DNA from 2 places in the Oceanobacillus sp. FSL W7-1309 genome. Region 2 is predicted to be linked to the other one. Evidence: predicted binding sites of a transcription regulator. Region 2 holds the regulator's gene; the other holds the start of a gene.
What was found. The regulator LexA, encoded in region 2, represses DNA repair genes until DNA is damaged. The targets are predictions, from matches to a motif close to CGAACATATGTTCG.
Positions count from the first base shown of each region.

Region 1 (10,806 bases), 310 kb from region 2:
TTTGTCGTACCATTAATTATATTAGAAGTTGAATGATCTGCATCAACCACTTCTTCCTCCTCAACCTGTAACAGGTCTTCTTCCGATTCTTCTGCAGCATCAGCCTCAACTATTAGTTTGTTATTTTTTAGCGTTAAGGCGATTTCTTGAAAAGATTGTAAACCAGCATTGCTTTTTATAATAAATGCTGCCGGTGTATGAAAGCTTAACTCCTCTTTTGGTTCAAGTTCAAACAATTCCTTGTCTGCAAGCTCATCTTTTTCAGCTTCTTCTTCCTGTATTGCCCCATATTCATCCTTTGTAGCGTCTATTCGGTTTATTCCAATCATAACTACAAAAATAAACGCGATTAATGTCAAAACATTAATAACGATAAGTTTTTTATTTCGCACGTTCACTCCACTCCTATATTATTTGTCTATATTTATCAAATTCTAACTCTTTTCTTCCATTGTAAGCTTTATTTGGATTAATTTCCAAATTTTTTATCAGTTTTGTTATACTTCTCTAAGGGGTACGTTGCTTTTTATACAAACAAAAAAGCTGTTCCTATCAGGCAACACACCTGATGGACAGCTTATCTTATCTAATAAGATTCACTCTATTGTGATATTTTTTTCGTTTCTGAGAATAACTTCCCTCTCTCCAACCATTTTTGTTTGGCTGCTTTCCTTCTCTTTACTTCTGCTTTTACAAGTTTTGGGAAGCCATTTTCAGCAAAGTCCTGAACACTGTCCCAGTCCCGGAAAAATAGAACCTTCATGTCTTTTGAACCATCTGTATTACGTCGTTTGTTTAAACATACACCAAAAATCCGGTTCGATTTTTCAAGCATCTGTTTAAATAAAAGGGGATGTTTTTCCTGATCTTTGTACAGCTTATCAACCATTCCCATAAAATGTGAATCATAACTATGGAAAGAAGTATCAGCAGAAATACTTTTACTGCTGCGATATACTTTACGGTTGCTCGCATTTACCCATATTAATGTACCATAACCCAGGTTCTCCTTTGTACTTACGATAACTTTTTTCATGTTCGTCATCCTGTCCCGAGGAAAATTAGCATCGCAAATATAATTCTCAAGATCTCCGTTTATAGAATTATGCTACCTCTACTATTAAGTATACACCATTTTCCACTTAAAAGCTTAAAAACTGATAATTACACATTTTCTTTACGTCCATTTTAGATTTACTTAGTTAAAATTCCATTTTCCAGCTATAATAATCATTGTTGTTATTTTTTTCATAGCTTAAATAGGCGTTAAACTTTTTTCCACCTTTACTTGTAAGGCCTTTAACAAAGGCTTTCTTTTCTTTTAATAACATTTTTACCATTGTCTTCGTCGGCTTTTTACGCATCGAAGCTAAATATTTATCATTTTTCCAAATCACAAACGTACAGCCTTTCTTCCAATTGCTGCAGCCAAAAGCTTTAAAACCGTCTGTCACCTTGCCGCCACATTGTGGACAAGTCCCTAAAACTTCATTGGTTGCGCGCGATGAGGTTACTTTGTTAATAATAACGTCCTCTGCACATTTAATTGATTCAACCGACTCCGTTGTAAAATGAAATACTAGTCGAAGGAACTCTTGCTTGCTCGCTTTTCCTTTTTGTATATCAGACAATGCTTTCTCAAGACGTCCAGTGAATTCCAAATCAAAAAGGTTTTTAACCGGAAAAGTCTCAACAAGGCGCTTGCCAAGCTCTGTACAAAGTAAATTTTTACTTTCTGTAGTAATATATCCTACATCCTTCAGCTTTTTAATCGTCTCTGCTCTTGTTGCAGCTGTCCCGATACTAAATCCGGTTAGAATACTACCCATTAGCTCTTCACTTTCATCCTCTTTATAACTTTTACCACAGGTCTCCATAACACGAAGCAATGTTCTTTCCGTATGATGCTTTGGCGGCTTCGTTACATGCGTAGTGACCTCAGAGCCAATTAATTGAACATGTTCATTTAAGCCCACAAACGGAAGAATCGTATCTTTTGATTGTATTTTCTCAACTTTTTTCCAGCCTTCAACAAGTTGCACTTTACCTTTTGAATGAAAAAAACCACGTAGATCCGTTTCTAAAACTTTCGTGACCAGCTTTGTCTCCTCATATATAGCTATTGGCATAAACTGCATTATAAAACGGTTTTTTATTGCCGAATATACAATTCCTTCATCTGCTGAAAGTCGTTTCGGTTTTACATATGTTGGAATGATTGCACTATGGCTCTCCACTTTCGCGTTATTAAAGACACGCTTTGTTTTCATAAATTTGATTTCATCTTCATATGGGAGGTCCTCGGAATGCACCTTTAACACGTGGGCTGTTTTCGCAACCAGACTTTCTTCTAAAGCAATACTAGAGGTTCGCGGATATGTAATCAGTTTTTTCTCATAAAGTGATTGGGCCACCTTTAGAACTTTATCAGACGTCCATCCCTTATATTTATTCGTTATAAACCCCTGCAGATTGGATAAATTAAATAAAAACGGAGGAAATTCTTTTTTCTTCTCTACTTGCTTATCTATAATAGTTGCTTGTTTGTTTTGAATCAAATTGTGGACTTCTTCCAACACTTCTTTTTTCTTAAACTTTTCATCTTTATTTTCTATATAGATTCCTTCATATTCATGGTTATCTTCAGTCTGGAACGTTGCAGTTAGTTTAAAATAATCCTCTGGCTTGAAATTAGCTATTTCTTGATCGCGATCATAGATGATTTTTAAGGTTGGTAAGAGTACCCTGCCTATATTCAACGCCTTGCTTTTTCCTTGTTGATATTTTAACGTTGCAACAGAGGTTAGGTTGATACCTATAACCCAATCGGCCCATTGTCTGCTAATCCCTGCATCTCGCAATGGTTGCATTGCATTGTTCGGTTTGAGGTTTTCTAACCCTTGCAGCACTTCATTCTGTGTCCATTCGTTTAAGAGCAAGCGAAATACACTAGCTTTCGGCTTTACTCCACCTCGGTAGATAATACTGTCCCCGATTAGCTGCCCTTCCCGGTCGTAATCACATGCTGAAATAATTGCTTCCAGATCATTTCGTTTCATTAGTGAATGGATTATTTTTAACTGTTTTGCAGCTCCACCATCTGTTTGTGATCGATTCCGAGGATTGCTTTTTACTTTATATTTAAATTCAGAAGGGATAAAAGGAAAATTATCCATTTTCCAGCTTCGCATTTTTCCATCATAGTCTTTCGCATCGTATAACTCTACAAGATGCCCAAACGCCCAAGTAATGATATAGTTGTTTCCTTCAAAATAGCCATCTTTCTTCGTTTTTATTTTCAATGCGTCTGCAATGTTTTTTGCGACGGATGGTTTTTCTGCTAGTATTAATTGGACTCCCAATTCGAATTCATCCCCTATCCTTTAACTCCATATCTATTAATTTTCCGTTATTCTCGTTTAGAAACATTCGTTCGATATACTATTATGCCATAGATTACACTTTTTTTCTAATTGATTCCTATACCGAACTTGGCTAAGAATAGATAGGCTGCATTCAAATACTGTTATATTTTTTTCTGCACCACTACAAAGACATTTTTGCGATCCGTGAAGTTATTCTGACGAGCCCAATCTTCTACCATATACGTAAAAACTAGATCTTGCTTTCGTTTACTTAACATTTCTTTGTCCTCTGGATATTAGATTGAATACATTTCCTTCGCAGTTAGATTTAAAGCCATAACAATATTGTCATCTATCTTTTCAATCAAAAGGCAGATATAAGTAATACATCATACTTTTTTCATACACAAAAATATATTAGGTTTTTATTACGCTTATATTTTCCAAGTGAATGGTTAAACTAGCCTCATTGGTGTAAATAATCACCACAAATTTTCACAGGAGGGGCGATAATGTCTGAGGAAAATAAAAACCGAAACAAAGATAAAGGAAAACAAAACAATCACAATAAACATAATAGGCAAGGCAATAATACGGAATTCGCGAGTGAAAATAGTGAGTTTCTAAACTTAGACAATAAGAAAAACAAACGTAAAAGGTAGCATCTTTAGAACAAAAGCGGAAGCATCCGATTTAGCGATGTACCTACGACACCCCGAACTTCGGGTGGTCCGGCGGGTCGAACATTCCTACGAAAGAGATAAAGAAAGCATCTCCCTTTGGGCGTAGTCTAGTTTTAATCGCCCATTCTGTTACATGGTGTCAGTGCCCGCTTTCACCACAGGGGGATAAGTGCGACTAATCCTCTGGCACATAAAGCTGAGTCAATGGTTAAATGTTAACTCAGCTTTATGCTTTACGAACGAAAACAATAAAACGAAATGCCTCTTGCTTTTTTCAGATTTCTAATGTAAGGTATTACTAATATAATTTCGAAAAATTACATAAATCTATTTAATTCTTATCCAGAGAGACGGAGGGACTGGCCCTTTGATGTCTCAGCAACCAGCCGATAGCGGTCCGGTGCTAATTCCAGTAAGCAACTATCCAAGTTGCTTAGAAGATAAGAAGAATGCTGTGCTATTAAGAGCAATCTTCTTATCTGAGGGTTGCTCTTTTTATTTTTTCTATTGGAGGCTAAAAAAATGACAAACAACAGGTTACAAACGAAATTCGTACAACTAGGAAATAAGAGTGATGAAAAAACAGGCGCAATTAATCCACCCATTTACTTATCTACTGCCTATCAGCACAAAGGCCTTGGACAGTCAACTGGATATGATTATACAAGAACGAAAAATCCTACCCGAACTATTTTAGAGGAAGGTATTGCTGACTTAGAGACAGGTGATTCGGGGTTTGCCTGTAGCTCGGGGATGGCAGCTATTCAATTAGTACTATCCCTTTTCCGTTCAGGTGATCATATCCTTGCACCTGAAGACTTATATGGTGGTACCTATCGGATTTTCGAACAATATGCAGAAACCTACCAAATTGAGACTACTTACGATACGTTTGAAACAGTTGAAAAAACGGAGCAGTTAATTAATGAACGTACGAAGGCTCTTTTTATCGAAACACCTACAAATCCATTAATGCAGGAAATTGATATTCTTAGCTACGCAACATTAGCCCAGAAGCATAAGCTTTTACTCATTGTTGACAATACCTTTTTAACACCTTACTTACAACAGCCACTACAGTTAGGGGCAGACATTGTTATCCACAGTGCGACCAAATATATTGGCGGTCATAACGATGTACTAGCTGGATTAGTTGTTGCAAAAGGAACAGAAATCTGTGAAAAGCTATCCCAGAATCATAATGCTACTGGTGCGGTACTCTCGCCTGTTGACTCTTGGCTACTTATTAGAGGATTAAAAACATTAGCGCTCCGTGTTGAAAGACATGAAGAGAATGCAAAAAGCATAGCAAAATTTTTAAATAAGCAACCAGCAGTTTCAAATGTATTTTATCCAAATAAGGGTGGAATGCTGTCTTTCTCTCTCAAAGAGGAACAATGGGTCGATCCATTTCTATCTTCATTAAATTTAATCGTTTTTGCTGAGAGCCTTGGAGGTGTAGAAAGCTTTATTACCTATCCAACAACGCAGACACATGCTGACATACCAGAACAGGAAAGAATTCGTCGAGGCATAAGCAATCATTTACTCCGATTTTCTGTAGGTATTGAGCATGTTGAGGATTTAAAAGCAGATTTACAACAAGCACTATCCAAATTGAATGAGGAGGATGAGAAATGAATCAAGTGAAGCGGCATGTGGAAACGAAATTCATTCATGGATCACAGAGAGGGGAAACAAGCACTGGAGCGGTAAATACGCCTATTTACCTTTCATCTACTTTTCACCAAAACAGCTTTGATGCGTTTGGTCCGTTTGATTACAGCAGGTCAGGAAATCCAACACGTCAGGCATTGGAGGACAAAATTGCAGAGCTGGAAAATGGTTCACACGGATTCGGATTTGCGTCTGGTATGGCAGCCATTTCCTCTGTACTATTATTGCTCTCTGCTGGTGATCACGTATTAGTAACAACGGATGTATACGGCGGAACATATCGTTTCGTATCAGAGGTTTTGAAACGATATCAAATTGAACATACCTTTGTAAATATGACCGATTTAAATGAAACGGCTCATGCCATTCAGCCGAATACAAAAGCGATTTATATTGAGACACCTTCCAATCCATGTATGAATATTACGGACCTTACCGGAATCGTAAAAATTGCCAAGGCTAATAATTGCCTTACGTTTGTCGATAATACATTTATGACACCACTTTATCAGAATCCATTAGACCTCGGGGCAGATATTGTACTTCATAGTGCAACTAAATTTCTATCCGGTCATAGTGATGTGATTGCAGGATTAGCTGTTACTCGTGATGAATCGCTCGGGGAAAAACTTGCTTCTATCCAAAACTCCTTTGGCGCAATTCTTGGTGCTCAAGATTCCTACCTATTACTGCAGGGAATGAAAACGTTAGGGGCTCGTTTGAAACAGTCTAGTCAATCCGCACAAGTATTGGTTGACTACTTAAAAGCACATCGGTTTGTTGAAAAAGTGTATTATCCTGGTTTAGCCTCTCACCCAGGATTTACAATTCATCAAAGGCAGTCCAAAGGGTCTGGAGCTGTCTTTTCGTTCCAATTACCAAATAGAACTGCTGCAAAAGCATTTGTAGATCATGTTCAGATACCTGTTTTTGCTGTTAGTCTTGGAGCAGTGGAATCCATTCTGTCTTATCCTACAACAATGTCACATGCTGCGATGTCGAAGGAAGAACGTGAAAAAAGAGGCATTACAGATGGATTATTACGCTTTTCAGCAGGATTGGAATTCACAGATGATTTAATTGCAGATTTTGATCAAGCACTCCATGCAGCTGAAGTTTATGCTGCAGTAAAAACCTCTGCTTCTTAATCTAATTTAGATTATTGCTTTATTGGCGAGCTCTGTCCTCAGACAATGCGTAAAGGACAGAGCTACTGCAGCTTAAAAGGCTGGGAATAAAGCCTATTACGATTATTTACCTTCCGCCACCACTATCCGTTCTACAATTTCATCCTCAATCACCTTTCCTACTTCTTCACCAAGTAGGTTATTTACCAGGATAGAAAAAATCAACCGCTCTCCATTGGATATATCTAGATATCCTGACAACGTGCTTACCCCCTCAATAGTTCCCGTTTTTGCTTGCACAGAAAACAATTTCATTCGTTCTTGAAGTGTTCCGCCAATCATTCGATCCGCATGTCCAGCTACTGGTAGTGCATGCAAAAATACAGGAAACCACTCCTTTTTCTGAACTTCATACAATAATTGAGAAATTTCATTTGCCGGAATCAAATTACTATGTGATATACCAGAGCCATCTTTGATTAACAGATGTTTTACTGCAATGCCTAGCTGCTTCATTTCCTTCTCCAGTACTGGAATACCTTTTTCCCAACTTCCCTCTTTATGAATCCTTCTACCCATTTCCTTTATTAGCATTTCCGCTATTCCATTATTGCTTAACTTCATAAAAGGAATCAGTATTTCCGAGAGCGGAACGGAATCTTTTGAGCTTAGTACGGTTGCATTCCTAGGGGATTCCCCTATTTTCACTTCACCATCCCAGCTTATTCCTTGCTTCGTAAGAGCGTTGCTGAAAAGCCTCATGGCGTATTCACTAGCGCCCCATACAGACATCCATCGTTTAACGGCCTCAGAAGTATATGCAATTTCACCTGAAATTGTTATTCGATTACTGCCATGCTCCCGTTCCACTATCAAATCATCGTCCAGAGCCTCTTTCACCGTTATTGCCTTATTTTGAACCGTTACATAATCTGTGTTCGGTGATATTGTAAATATTGGCGGCTCTCCAATAACTGTAGGTATCACTTCGATTAACACAGAACCCGTATCATAATCTTTATTTGGAGAAGCTGTCAACGCAGAAACTTCTGCACCATAATAATATTGCTCATCCGACCAAACTAAATCACGAGAAAGTCGTACATGATCATACCACATATCATCCCCAATAATATCTCCAGTTATCTTATGGATACCTTTTTTCTTTATTTCTTCTGCGAACGCTTTAAAGTCCTCCTTCAGTAAAGTAGGATCACCTTTACCAACTAGAAAAAGGTTGCCTTCAAGCGTATCTTTTCTTAACACCCCATCTGTTTGTAATTGTGTAGAAAACGTATAGTCTTCTCCTAATACATTCAATGCAGCTGCAGCAGTTAAAAGTTTCATATTCGATGCGGGACGAAGACGAATATCATGATTATATTCATATAAAACATCCCCAGATACTGCGGAGCGAATGCTAATACCAATTATTGCCCCCTCTAGCTTTGCATCTGTTTCGATGTAGCTATTTAATGCTTCCTTCATATACGCTCGCCTCCCTTCTATGACAAATAGTTCTACATCAATACCACAAAACCCTTTCGTCATCATATACAACAAATCATTTTTTATTTTAACCCCAGCGCCCTGCCAAAAATCCATTCCGTTCATATACTATGTGTAAACGAAAGCAGGGAGGTGTAAAATATGAGTGATTGTGGCGGCCGCGGCAATAGCAGCTTTGCTTTAATTGTCGTTCTTTTCATCCTATTAATTATCGTTGGAACATCTTTCGGAAAGTCATACTAGAGATTGTTATGTAGTACTAAGTTGTGTTCTCCCTTTTTTATCAACTTATTTTCTTTCCTCCTCTCATTAGATAACGGAACCTTGAGGGATGCTTTAGCATCCTTTTTTTGATGAAAAACACCTCCTACAATAGCAACCTTGTAAATTAACAGCAGAAAAGATTACGAATAATATTCTAAAATCAAGGAAAATATAGGACTTTTTGTATTGTGAATGTAAATCGATCCCATGCTATACTATACTCAATCATTTTAGTATGTAAGGGGGATTTATGTGCGAAAGATAAAAGCAAAATGGAAACTATTTTTCCTTATTTCCATCGCTATGGTTTTTGCTCTCATAGTGACAGCTTGCGGAAACGAAACAGAAAATGAGCAAGAAAATAATACTGGTGGACAAGCAGAGAGCTCCACAATTGAAGAAAATCCTATTGTTACCATTACTATGGAGAATGATAAAGAAATCATTGCTGAGCTATATCCTAAAATTGCCCCAAATACAGTGGCAAATTTTATCTCATTAATTGAGGATGGTTTTTATAATGACTTAATTTTCCATCGGGTTATTCCAGGTTTTATGATTCAAGGTGGAGATCCTGAAGGGATTGGCACTGGGGGGCCAGGTTACTCGATTCCAGGAGAGTTTCAATCTAATGGTTTTGATAATGAATTAAAGCATGAACGCGGCGTACTTTCCATGGCTAGGTCTAGTCATCCTGATTCAGCTGGTTCCCAGTTTTTCATTATGGTAAAGCAGTCGTCACATCTCGATGGAGACTATGCGGCATTTGGTAAGGTAATTAAAGGTATAGAAGTAGTAGATGAAATTGTTGCCGCTCAAAGAGATGAAACAGATAAGCCATTAGAAGATCAAAGCATTAAAACAGTCACTGTGGATACAAAAGGGCATAGCTATCCAGCACCCGAAAAAACAGAAGAATAAACGATAACCGAAAATCGCTTAAAGACGGTTTTCGGTTATATCCTCCCTAATCCCTGAGTCAACTTCCAAACTCGAAAAATGACCTAAAATCCCTACTCAAATTATAAAACCACACACCATAGTTCCAATATCCTAGTAAGTTATATAAAGCTCTCCTGATTTCAAGAGTCTGCTTGGCTTTAAAGATATAAATCTAGTATAATAATAGTACTAACTATAGAATCAGTTTCAAGGGAGGTAGTAAAAATGAACCATAAAACGGAGCTAGATAAAATATACCAAAAGCTGAAGGATATTAAATTTGCCCTTGATGCTTCATCAATCGTTGCCATAACAGATAATAATGGAATTGTCACGTATGCTAACGAAAAGTTTTGCGAAATTTCACAGTACAGTGAAGCCGAATTAATTGGCAGCAATCATAATATCATTAATTCCGGCTTTCATCCGAGCTCTTTTTTTAAAGATTTATGGGAAACGATTCAAGACGGGAATGTATGGAGAGGCGAAATAAAAAATAAAGCAAAGGACGGTACTTATTACTGGGTAGATACGACCATTGTTCCATTTTTAACACCTGATGGAGAAGTCTATCAATATATTTCAGTACGTCATGACATTACAACTCGTAAAGAACATGAGGCGTATATCGAGCGTATGGCGTATACAGATCCAGTGACAAAACTACCAAACCGAAATCACTTTCGCAAGTGGGTTGAAAATCAACCAATACAACCACAAGAAGTTGTAGCTGTTTTATATCTAGACTTAGACCGGTTTAAAGCCATTAACGATAATTTTGGTCATGACACTGGTGACGCCATGCTTAAAACTGTTGCTAATCGTCTAAAAGAGTGTTTAACTGAATCAGACTTCATTTCACGACAAGGCGGAGATGAATTCATCATTATTTTGAAAAATAATCTCTCTGAACATGCTATACAAGCGTTGGCAACTACTATATTGAAACAGATCCGTTTACCTTATCAAATCGACGATAAACAGATGTCGACATCTGCAAGCATTGGAATTAGCAGGCAAGCATACGTTTCAAAGGAGTGGCCTAGCATTACTTTCATCGAATCCATAATGAAACAGGCTGATACAGCAATGTATCATGCCAAAAGAAATGGCGGTAACCAATACTGCTTTAATACAGAGGACCAAAATATTTTGCTCGAACGAAATTATCAAATTGACTTAGAATTAAAAGAGGCACTTGGGCGAAATGAATTTACAGTTGTCTACCAACCAATTGTC
Region 1 covers NZ_JBBOBX010000002.1:244,790-255,595, reverse strand. The annotation lists gene NST46_RS13895 (hypothetical protein) at 1-392, opposite strand, end outside; gene NST46_RS13890 (hypothetical protein) at 602-1,036, opposite strand; gene NST46_RS13885 (type IA DNA topoisomerase) at 1,203-3,362, opposite strand; gene NST46_RS13880 (hypothetical protein) at 3,878-4,027, shown strand; SAM riboswitch class I at 4,384-4,495, shown strand; gene NST46_RS13875 (methionine biosynthesis PLP-dependent protein) at 4,571-5,689, shown strand; gene NST46_RS13870 (aminotransferase class I/II-fold pyridoxal phosphate-dependent enzyme) at 5,686-6,873, shown strand; gene dacB (D-alanyl-D-alanine carboxypeptidase/D-alanyl-D-alanine endopeptidase) at 6,976-8,403, opposite strand; gene NST46_RS13860 (YjcZ family sporulation protein) at 8,503-8,604, shown strand; gene NST46_RS13855 (peptidylprolyl isomerase) at 8,929-9,546, shown strand; gene NST46_RS13850 (putative bifunctional diguanylate cyclase/phosphodiesterase) at 9,793-10,806, shown strand, end outside.
Region 1: the regulator LexA is predicted to act here: its motif matches at 3,423-3,436, upstream of NST46_RS13885 (type IA DNA topoisomerase).

Region 2 (10,806 bases):
TGATGTTGACAAACTTTTAGAAATTAAGGACCTTTTAGATAAAGGCTTGAATCTAGCCGGGATAAAGCTTTTGCTTAAGGGGGAAGTAATCGTTGAGGAGAAGGTTGAGCAGAAATCGGATATATCTGATAAAGAACTTCGAAAAATTTTAAAACATGAGTTAAGTGAAGCTGGTAGACTGGGAAGAACAAGCTTGCGACAAGGCGAACTTTCAAGATTTTTTCGCAGTTAGGTAAGCTTAAAATTTCCTAACTGTACAGTTGTTCTCAAGAGGCTTGCACAAGTGTTGGGTTTTCTTAGAATTTGATGAATTAGTTTCTAAGAATAGCCTTTACGAATACCAAGCATCTAATGAAAAAGGTGTTAAGTATGGTAAGGGAAGCAATGATATTTAACGACGTTTTTCAGGAGCTTCCCGCAGCATATTTATAATATATTTTTAGGAGGAGAAGCAAGTATGGGAGAGAGATTTACAAAGGAATCAATCAAGAAGCAAATTAAAGAGGAAAACGTTAAGTTTATCCGTTTGCAATTTACGGATATGCTTGGAACTATCAAAAACGTCGAAATCCCGCTAAGTCAACTAGATAAAGCTTTGGATAATAAAATGATGTTTGATGGTTCATCGATTGAAGGCTTTGTTCGTATTGAAGAATCGGATATGCAATTACATCCAGACTTGGATACGTTTGTAGTGTTCCCATGGACTTCAGAAAAAGGAAAGGTAGCTCGTTTTATTTGTGATATTTATAATCCTGATGGAACACCGTTTTCTGGATGTCCGAGATACAACTTGAAGCGTAACCTAAAGAAAATGGAAGAGTTAGGATTCACTGCATTTAATATTGGGACTGAACCTGAATTCTTTTTGTTCAAACTGGATGAAAATGGTGAGCCAACACTTGAATTAAATGATCATGGTGGATATTTTGACTTAGCACCAACAGATTTAGGGGAAAACTGCCGTCGGGATATCGTTTTGGAGTTGGAAGAAATGGGCTTTGAGATTGAAGCTTCTCACCATGAGGTAGCTCCAGGGCAACATGAAATTGACTTTAAATACTCTGATGCGATCAAGCATGCAGATGATATTCAAACTTTTAAATTAGTTGTTAAAACAATTGCAAGAAAGCATAATCTGCATGCAACTTTTATGCCAAAACCATTATTCGGAGTAAATGGCTCTGGAATGCATGTGAATATGTCATTGTTTTCCGGTAAAGAGAATGCCTTTTTTGATAAAAGTGGTGATATGGAATTAAGTAAAACTGCATTTCAATTCCTTGCTGGAATATTAGAACATGCAACGCATTTTACAGCTGTTACAAATCCAACAGTAAATTCCTATAAGCGATTAGTTCCTGGATACGAAGCACCTTGTTATGTTGCTTGGTCTGGATCAAACCGTAGTCCATTAATTCGAATTCCAACATCTAGAGGGTTAAGCACTCGTATTGAGGTTCGCAGTGTAGATCCAGCCGCAAACCCATATCTGGCACTTTCTGTATTGTTAGCTGCTGGCTTAGATGGAGTGGAAAATAAGATGGAGCCGCCAGTTTCGATTGATCGTAACATCTATGTAATGGATAAAGCAGAACGCGAAGCAAATGGTATTAAAGATTTACCTGCTACGTTAATGGATGCACTAACTGAACTTAAGAAAGATGAAGTACTTGTTGAAGCACTAGGTGAGCATTTATTTGAACACTTTATTGAAGCGAAGGAAATTGAATGGGATATGTTCAGAACAACTGTTCACCCATGGGAGAGAGAGCAGTATCTAACAAATTATTAAGCGTGTTTATTTGGTGAGTGCGGTTAAATATTTAGTGAAGTTCAATGCTTGATATTTGGCATGTACCCACGAAATAATCACCAAATTATCGGAGTGATGTATTGTAACTCCTTTTAATAAACTTCATATAACGATTAGTTCCAAATACCGTTCATACATAAGTGTGAACGGTATTTATATTGTTTATAAAACGTCTTGAAGGATAACGAATAGAAAAAAGCCCAACACTTTTTGTGATAGGGCTATTGAATACGTATATATTGGAATATTATTCCGGCCGTGCCGATAGATTAATGAATATTTCGGTACAAGCCGATTACTTTTCCTAAAATCGTGACATTTTGATAAATTAACGGCTCCATCGTCGCGTTTTCTGGTTGTAGGCGAATATGTCCTTTTTCTTTAAAAAATCGCTTTACTGTTGCTTCATTATCATCGGTCATTGCAACAACAATATCACTATTATCTGCAGTGTTTTGTTGCTTAACAATAACCATATCTCCATCAAGAATTCCGGCCTCTATCATACTTTCTCCATCAATTTCCAGAATAAATAAATTATCATCAGGACTTGCGGTTGTACTAGGAAGCGGAATAAATTCCTCGATGTTCTCAACGGCAGTAATTGGAATACCTGCAGTAACCTTACCGATCACTGGAGCATAGCGAACTTCTTCTTTAGGTATATGACTATCTTCTGATAGATCCATAATTTCGATTGCTCTTGGTTTTGTAGGATCCCGGCGAATATATCCTTTCGATTCAATTCTCTCAAGATGCCCATGAACGGTAGAACTAGAAGCAAGACCAACAGCGGCTGCTATTTCACGTACAGACGGTGGATATCCTTTTTTTCTAACTTCATCTTTTATAAACTCAAGAATCATTTGTTGTCTTTTTGAAAGTTTTGTCATCTCTTTTTCACCTCTCACATAGGATTTATTAATGATAGTTTACCATTTTACGTATACTTAAGCAAACATTCGTTCTAAAAAAAGTTGACAAGACCATATGTTCGGTAGTATACTTTTGTTAATCGAACAGTCGTTCTTAAAAAGGGGGCTATAATCATGTTTGAAAAAATTTCAAAAACGGATGCTTTTTATTTAGTAGCTTTTGCGTTAACATTAGGGTTCTTATACTTTTCTATCATTATTAGTGGGTAAAATATTTTACGAAGGGGCACGACGTTTTGAATGCACTGATATACTGCCGTGTTAGTACAGATAAAAAAACGCAAGAAACTTCATTAGCTCGGCAGAAGCAAGAATTATTCAATCTTGCAGCAAAATATAATTTTACGGTTATTGATTGTATTGAGGAGCAAGAGAGTGGCTATCAAATTGAACGAGAAGGTATCTTTCAAATGCTCGATTATTTTTCTGCAAACAAAGCTAATTGTTTATTGATTCAGGATGAGACAAGACTAGGTAGGGGGAATACGAAAATTGCCCTGTTTCATCAGTTGAATAAAATGCAGATTCCTATCTACACAGTGATGCAAGATGGAGAGTTGGAATTAACTGAATCAGATTCGATGGTTTTGCAGATTGTAGGAATTGTTGAGGAATACCAACGAAAAATTCACAACATGAAAATAAAACGTGGGGTGAAAAAGGCTATTCGAGAAGGTTATAATCCAAGTAAAAACCTCTCCAATATTAACCACGCACCAGGAAGAGATCGTATTTCATTTCCGATTGAGGAAGTTGTCCGCCTGCGTCAAAACAACCTTACCTTTGATGAAATTACAAAAACATTAAATGGATTGGGGTATAATGTTTCGAAGGCAACTGTTCATCGGAGGTATAAAGAATTTCGAAATACTTGAATATCGCTAGCGTGTAGAGTACGATGTAAAGACAGGAATTAGATTATTATTCTTGTCTTTTATTTTGCAAATAGGAAGGAATGCATACTACTTTGCAGTTTGGTAAGACATTCGCCTGAAATCTTGACGAATGCCAAGTTTTCTAATGTTATTTTAAATAGTGGGAGGTCCGTTCTATGCTATCAAAAGAAAAACTAGAACGTATTAATATATTGGCGAAGAAAGCTAAAGAAGAAGGTTTATCCGATAAGGAAAAAAAAGAACAAAAGCAATTAAGAGAAGAATATTTGAATAATGTACGGAGTTCTTTTAAAAACCAATTTAAAACAATGACAGTAATTGACCCTGCTGGAAATGATGTTACACCACAAAAAGTTCGAGATTTACAAAAAAGGAATAAAATGCATTAATCATAATGCTTGCTTGCATAAAGGACAGTTAGATCTACTATATAAGTGGTCAGCTGTTCTTTGTTTGTGTTATCTCCAATAGTTTTAATTTACGAAAGATTTCATTGTTAGCTTCTATTTTGTTTGGACAGCAAACAAAATAGAAGGAATTACTTGTTACAAAACCGGTTTCATTATAGAATGAAGAAGAATACTCCATTAATTTAGAAACGAGAGGTGCAAGAAACTATGTCACATGAGATTGAACAGTTATCAGTAAATACGATTCGTACATTGTCGATTGATGCGATCGAACATGCAAATTCAGGTCACCCGGGTTTACCAATGGGAGCTGCGCCAATGGCATATACGCTTTGGACGGACTTTATGAATCATAATCCAAAGAATTCAAAATGGTTTAACCGAGATAGGTTCGTACTTTCTGCTGGACATGGATCCATGCTTTTATACAGCTTGCTTCATTTATCTGGTTATAATCTTACAATTGATGATTTGAAAAATTTCCGTCAATGGGACTCTAAAACACCTGGTCATCCTGAAGTGAATCATACAGATGGTGTAGAAGCGACAACTGGACCACTTGGCCAAGGGATTGCAATGTCTGTTGGTATGGCAATGGCTGAAGCACATTTAGCTGCTAAGTTTAATAAAGAAGATTTATCCGTTGTTGACCATTATACGTATGCACTTGTTAGTGATGGCGATTTAATGGAAGGTATTTCACACGAAGCAGCATCGCTTGCTGGACATTTAGGTTTAGGTAAATTAATTGCGTTATATGATTCAAATGATATTTCACTTGATGGTGACCTAAACCGTTCCTTCTCTGAAAATACAGAGCAGCGTTTTAAAGCGTATGGATGGCAAGTAATTCGTGTAGAAGATGGAAACGATTTAAATGCAATTCGTAGTGCGATTAAAGAGGCACAAAGCAATACAACACAGCCAACATTAATCGAGGTAAAAACGATTATCGGCTATGGCTCACCGAATAAATCTGCTTCTGCATCTTCACATGGTGCGCCTTTAGGTACAGATGAAGTAGTATTAACAAAAGAATATTATAAATGGACACATGATGATTTCCATGTTCCGGATGAAGTATATGCAGATTTTAATGAAAAAATTGTACAAGATGGTGCAGAAAAAGAATCACAATGGAATGAATTGTTTACTGCGTATAAAGAGAAATATCCAGAAGCAGCCGGCGAGCTTGAGCTTGCAATAAACGGAGAACTTCCTGCTGGATGGGAAAAAGAACTTCCAGTATTTCAGCCAGGAGAAGATACATTGGCAACAAGAGCATCCTCTGGGAAAGTTTTGAATGCAATTGCAAAATCAGTACCTAATTTCTTCGGTGGGAGTGCTGACTTAGCAGGATCGAATAAAACAACAATGAATGATGATGAAGATTTCACTCGAGAAAATTATGCGGGAAGAAATATTTGGTTTGGTGTTCGTGAACATGCAATGGGCGCTGCGTTGAATGGTATGGCGTTACACGGTGGTTTAAATGTGTATGCAGGTACATTCTTCGTTTTCAGTGATTATCTACGTCCAGCCGTCCGTTTATCTTCTATTATGAATACGCCGGTTACGTACGTATTTACACATGATTCAATTGCTGTTGGTGAAGATGGACCAACGCATGAACCTGTAGAGCATCTAGCTGCGTTGCGTGCAATTCCGGGATTATCATTGATTCGTCCTGCTGATGCTAATGAAACACAAGCAGCATGGAGACTAGCAGTAGAATCAAAAGATCAACCAACTGCACTTGTGTTAACAAGACAAGACTTGCCAACACTGGAAGGTACGAAAGAAAACGCCTACGAAGGTGTTAAGAAAGGTGCTTACGTAATTAGTAAGTCTAAGAAAGAAACTCCTGATGCACTGTTACTTGCAACAGGATCTGAAGTTCAATTAGCGGTAGCTGCACAGAAAGAATTACTAGAAAAAGATATTGATGTAAGCGTCGTAAGTATGCCTTCATGGGATCGTTTCCAAGAGCAAGACGCGGCATACCGTAATGAAGTATTGCCACCACATGTGAAAGCACGTGTCGGTATTGAAATGGCTTCATCATTCGGCTGGGACCGTTATGTTGGCAATGAGGGAGCAATCATCGGAATTGATCGATTCGGAGCTTCTGCAAAAGGAGAAAAAGTAATCACTGAGTATGGCTTTACAGTTGAAAATGTTATCAAGCATGTTAAGGACGTTTTAAAATAAAGCTTAAAATAAAGATGGTTCCATTTTGGAGCCATCTTTATTTTTATGCAAAATTGGATTGTTCGAAGAAAGCCTTTATAGTAAAATTTTGTTCATAAAAAAGGTGAAATAACAGAAAAAATATACTTTACCGCTTTGTTTTGCCAATTCGACAAAATTAGTTGGTATTTGCATGGTAATATGACATTCTTTTCTGCACAGCTTCTCTATAATAGATAATAGAGTTAAAAGGGGAGGAGAGTAGAGATGATGGAGTATGCTATTTATTGGATCAAAGAGGATGTCGCAAGATCTTATTTTCATAAAAGTGATATACTACACCGATTTCTTAAAGAATATGAGGCTAATCCAACTAGAAAAGATTTGAGAGACCAATACATATATATTACTCATCATATTTCTTTACAGGCCATTGCAGCACAGTTAAATAGTCAAGCTCTTAACCAGATGTCAATTCAAACAGATGGTCACATGCTGTACTTAACTAAAAATGATATTATGATTCGCCTTCATGCAGAAAATGGGCGTTTGCATTTTCAGTGCAACGAATTACAAGATGCTGCGATGCTGTTATTTCCTATGTTACGCAATTGCTATCCCTTTGTATTTGTCCAAGGAAAAAAAGCCCCCAATTATGGTTGGGTTTCTCCAATCACACAGAAAAACAGTGTTAGAATGAGGCAAATATTGTATTCTCACCGTTAATTTAATATACTTTTAAAAAGCTTTGTGCTGTAGTGTTTAGGGGCTAACCTAAATCAATTAGCCCCAGCTAGTCTATTAATGAATGTACTGACTGCTTTATCTTCTTGCTCTTTAGTAGAATGAGAATAAATATCATATCAATAGTGTTTCTCAAACGAACAGCTATGGTTCTAGGTGGAACACCATTGTCAATTAATATCACTGCGTGTGGGGACCTTTTAATTGACAACACTTTATAAGCCATATCATCAAATTAAAATATCTCTTTGAATCTTATATTTTTGATTTACTTTGCTTACTAGTTCTTTCTCAATCAATTTGTCAAGTCCTTTCTGAACTTGCCAATAAACAACTTCATTGCATGTCATTTCTTCTATTGATGCTGAATTAGGAAATGCACGAATGAGATAAATAAGTATGCTTACTTCAATCAGATTTAAATAATACTCTTTTGCTATTTTAAGGTAATCCATTAGGGTGTCTCCCTTATCTATGTAATTATATGGTTATTTCTATCAGGTTAAAGGAGGGCATGGAAATGTAGATGTTTATGTACTCCTATTTACCTTAGTTGCTTATTTAAATAGTTTTTTAATCATTTTGTTAGCAGATTCACTCTTTATCCTCTTGGTTATTTCTTGTTTTAGTTTGTCTTTCTTTTGTGTATCCATATCCTTCCATGCCTTAGCACCTTTTTTAGCAATAGATTTAAAGTCCATTTTATTCTCACCTCAATAGCATTATATCAGTAAATTGTGGCAAAATAATAGAATGATTGTTAAAGAATAATCTCTTACATTTTCCAACTTCTATCATTCCGTTTATAAGGAACAGCTTTATCTCCAATTAAATAGCACTCCATAACCTTCCTCGTTATATCCTTTAATTGCACCGACGTATACCCAACGGTTTCATTTTTATAATTTAGTCGAGGTAGAGAACACTCGCGACTGCAGTTGAGGCAGGGCTTCAGTTATGTTGATCAACCGACATCTATTGCAATTAAATTGGGTTAATTACTTTTATATCTGTATTTTTCCCAACACATGTGTGCTAAGATAATGTATCTACTCGAAGGATTTAAAGATGAAGAACTGAATATACAATATGATGAGAAAGGTATTAACAAAGACATAATCAGGAAGGAAAAGAAATGTTTCTAAAAACTAACGAAGCATACGAAGCTGAAATTGTATGTAGATTATTAAGAGAGAGATTCAAATCCTTTTTCTTAATAACATCTACCCACGCATATTTTATAGTATTAAACAGATTCGTTTAGAAGCATTGATATGTATCTAAAGAAAAACTTGAATTAAGTGAAAAACGTTGAGTGACCAGGTTTTCGATAAATTTGTTACAATCTTTTCGTAATCGATTGTATTCTCATCGTTAATTTAATATACTGTATTAGAGACAACACGAAGGAGGAAGAAACTAGAGATGAGCACAATTTGGGTCGTACTAATTGCTATAGCAGCGTTAATTGCTGGTGTTGCTCTTGGATTTTTTATTGCAAGAAAATATATGATGAGCTATTTGAAAAAGAATCCACCTATTAATGAGCAGATGCTTCGGACATTAATGATGCAAATGGGTCAAAAACCGTCGCAAAAGAAAATTAATCAAATGATGCGTGCAATGAATAATCAAGGTGAAAAGTAAAAGCACTCGTATCAAGGGTTTGACAGTAGTTAGTTAACCCTTTTACATAGGAAAAACTTTATTTGGTTAAATTGTCACAGCACTTTAGAAATAATTAGGTTAATTTTTCTCAAAAACCACTTACCTGTTGAAAAATGAAGCAGAAGGAGTGGTTTTTTTATGTTCTTGATCATTTTATAGCCCGCTAAGTATGTGTGGTGATATGTCATGCTAATAGAAAATGTTTTAAACGAGTATGAATAATATTGCTGATATAATTTTGTAGAGATATTTTCCTGTAATCGTACGTGTTAATCAAAGTGTACGCTATTTGTCAAAATCAATTGCTTTCCTTTATAACATTTTCTGTTAGAATAGAAAATGGAAATGATAGGGGGATTGTAATGTCAGAAATAAATATTTTCCTCGCATTTGGAGCGGGTTTTCTATCTTTTATTTCACCATGTGTGTTACCGCTTTATCCAGTTTTCTTATCTTATATTACTGGTATGAGTGTTAGTGAAATAAATGATGAAAATAAAAAACTCAATAAGAAAGCACTTATACATACGTTTTGTTTTTTGATTGGATTTTCAAGTATATTTATCATGATTGGATTTTCTACCACATTTATTGCAGAGTTTCTTACGTTATACCAAGATCTTATTAGACAAATTGGTGCAATTGTAATTATATTTTTTGGTCTTGTACTTGTAGGAATATTAAACTTTGAATTTCTTATGAAAGATAGAAAAATCCATTTTAAAAATCGTCCAGCAGGATTTTTTGGATCTATTATTATTGGAATGGCTTTCTCGCTTGGTTGGACACCATGTGTTGGTCCGATTTTGCTCATCGTTTTGTCGTTAGCGGCAACGAATCCAGAAGTGGGTATGGTTATGATGATCAGTTACATTCTAGGATTCTCTATTCCATTTATATTGCTATCCCTGTTTATTGGGAAATTAAAGTGGATTAAGAAGCACAGCAGCCGACTCGTTACTATTGGTGGTTGGGTTATGGTATTAATGGGAATTGCACTCTTTTTTGATTGGATGACTAAACTGACAGGATTTTTAGCGGGATGGTTTGGTTTTTCCGGATTTTAATGGATTTTTACAGCCGCATATATTACTATAGTATTGAAAAACAAAAAAATGAAGTTCGTTTAATAGCCGTTGTGAATTGGCTTCTTTACAGGTGGGTTATTAAACTGTGAACTAAAGTGAATCAATGAATCTGGAATAGATTCATTTTTATGAAAGAGTGATTGACATGTTTTGGTTGGTTGCGAGTACAATTGTAGCAGCAGGTATGGCTATCGGAATGATATTTGTACGGTTAAATGCAGCGAAGAAGCCAGCTTCCGTAAAGAAAATTATCTTGCCGCCATTATTTATGAGTACTGGTGCATTGATGTTTATTTTCCCAGTATTCCATATTGCTTGGATTCAAGTATTGGAAGCGTTCTTTGTTGGTATGATTTTTTCCATACTACTTATAAAATCTTCAAAATTCGAAGTTCGGGATCAAGATATTTTTCTTGTACCTTCTCGGGCATTTCCATTTATCTTATTTGGACTTTTAATTGTAAGGATCGTTATTAAATTAATTCTCGGAAGTACGATTTCTTTTGGAGAAACAAGCGGAATGTTCTTTATTCTTGCATTTGGTATGATCGTAACATGGAGAGTATCGATGCTGTATCAATTCTTGCAACTTAAGAAAAGTGCGCTACCCAATGGGTAAGCGCATTTTTTATAGGAAGCTATGAAATTTGAATCCCGTGGATAACTTAGATACCGGAGAAACTGCTTCCACGAAGAGCTAAAACCGTAGCAAGACTTTCTTCGCCTCATGATAATCTAAAGAATACTTGCCGAATGGCTGTCTAAGACATGTGGTTTAGTCGCATTTCTATCCTTGTTGTGAAATCGGGCCAGGCATCGACACTAGGCGAAGATTGGCTGACCCAAAACAGGTTAAAACCTAATGTCGGGAACCCCTGGAAGGGACATGTTTCCGATGAACTTGGCTTTTTGCCCATAATGGTGAAAAGCCAAGTTCATCTTATACTCCAGAGTGATTCTGCTACGTAAGAATGTTCAGGAAGTCGAACCATTCCAATGAACGGAGAGGGCAGACCGTAAATCGCTAGTCGACATGAATCTATTCGATGAGGAAAGATC
Region 2 covers NZ_JBBOBX010000002.1:553,657-564,462, forward strand. The annotation lists gene NST46_RS15385 (MerR family transcriptional regulator) at 1-232, shown strand, start outside; gene glnA (type I glutamate--ammonia ligase) at 458-1,795, shown strand; gene lexA (transcriptional repressor LexA) at 2,086-2,709, opposite strand; gene NST46_RS15400 (YneB family resolvase-like protein) at 2,988-3,626, shown strand; gene NST46_RS15405 (DUF896 domain-containing protein) at 3,803-4,036, shown strand; gene tkt (transketolase) at 4,265-6,268, shown strand; gene sirA (sporulation inhibitor of replication protein SirA) at 6,515-6,973, shown strand; gene NST46_RS15420 (hypothetical protein) at 7,222-7,446, opposite strand; gene NST46_RS15425 (hypothetical protein) at 7,549-7,692, opposite strand; gene NST46_RS15430 (YneF family protein) at 8,417-8,638, shown strand; gene NST46_RS15435 (cytochrome c biogenesis CcdA family protein) at 9,022-9,726, shown strand; gene NST46_RS15440 (CcdC family protein) at 9,893-10,366, shown strand.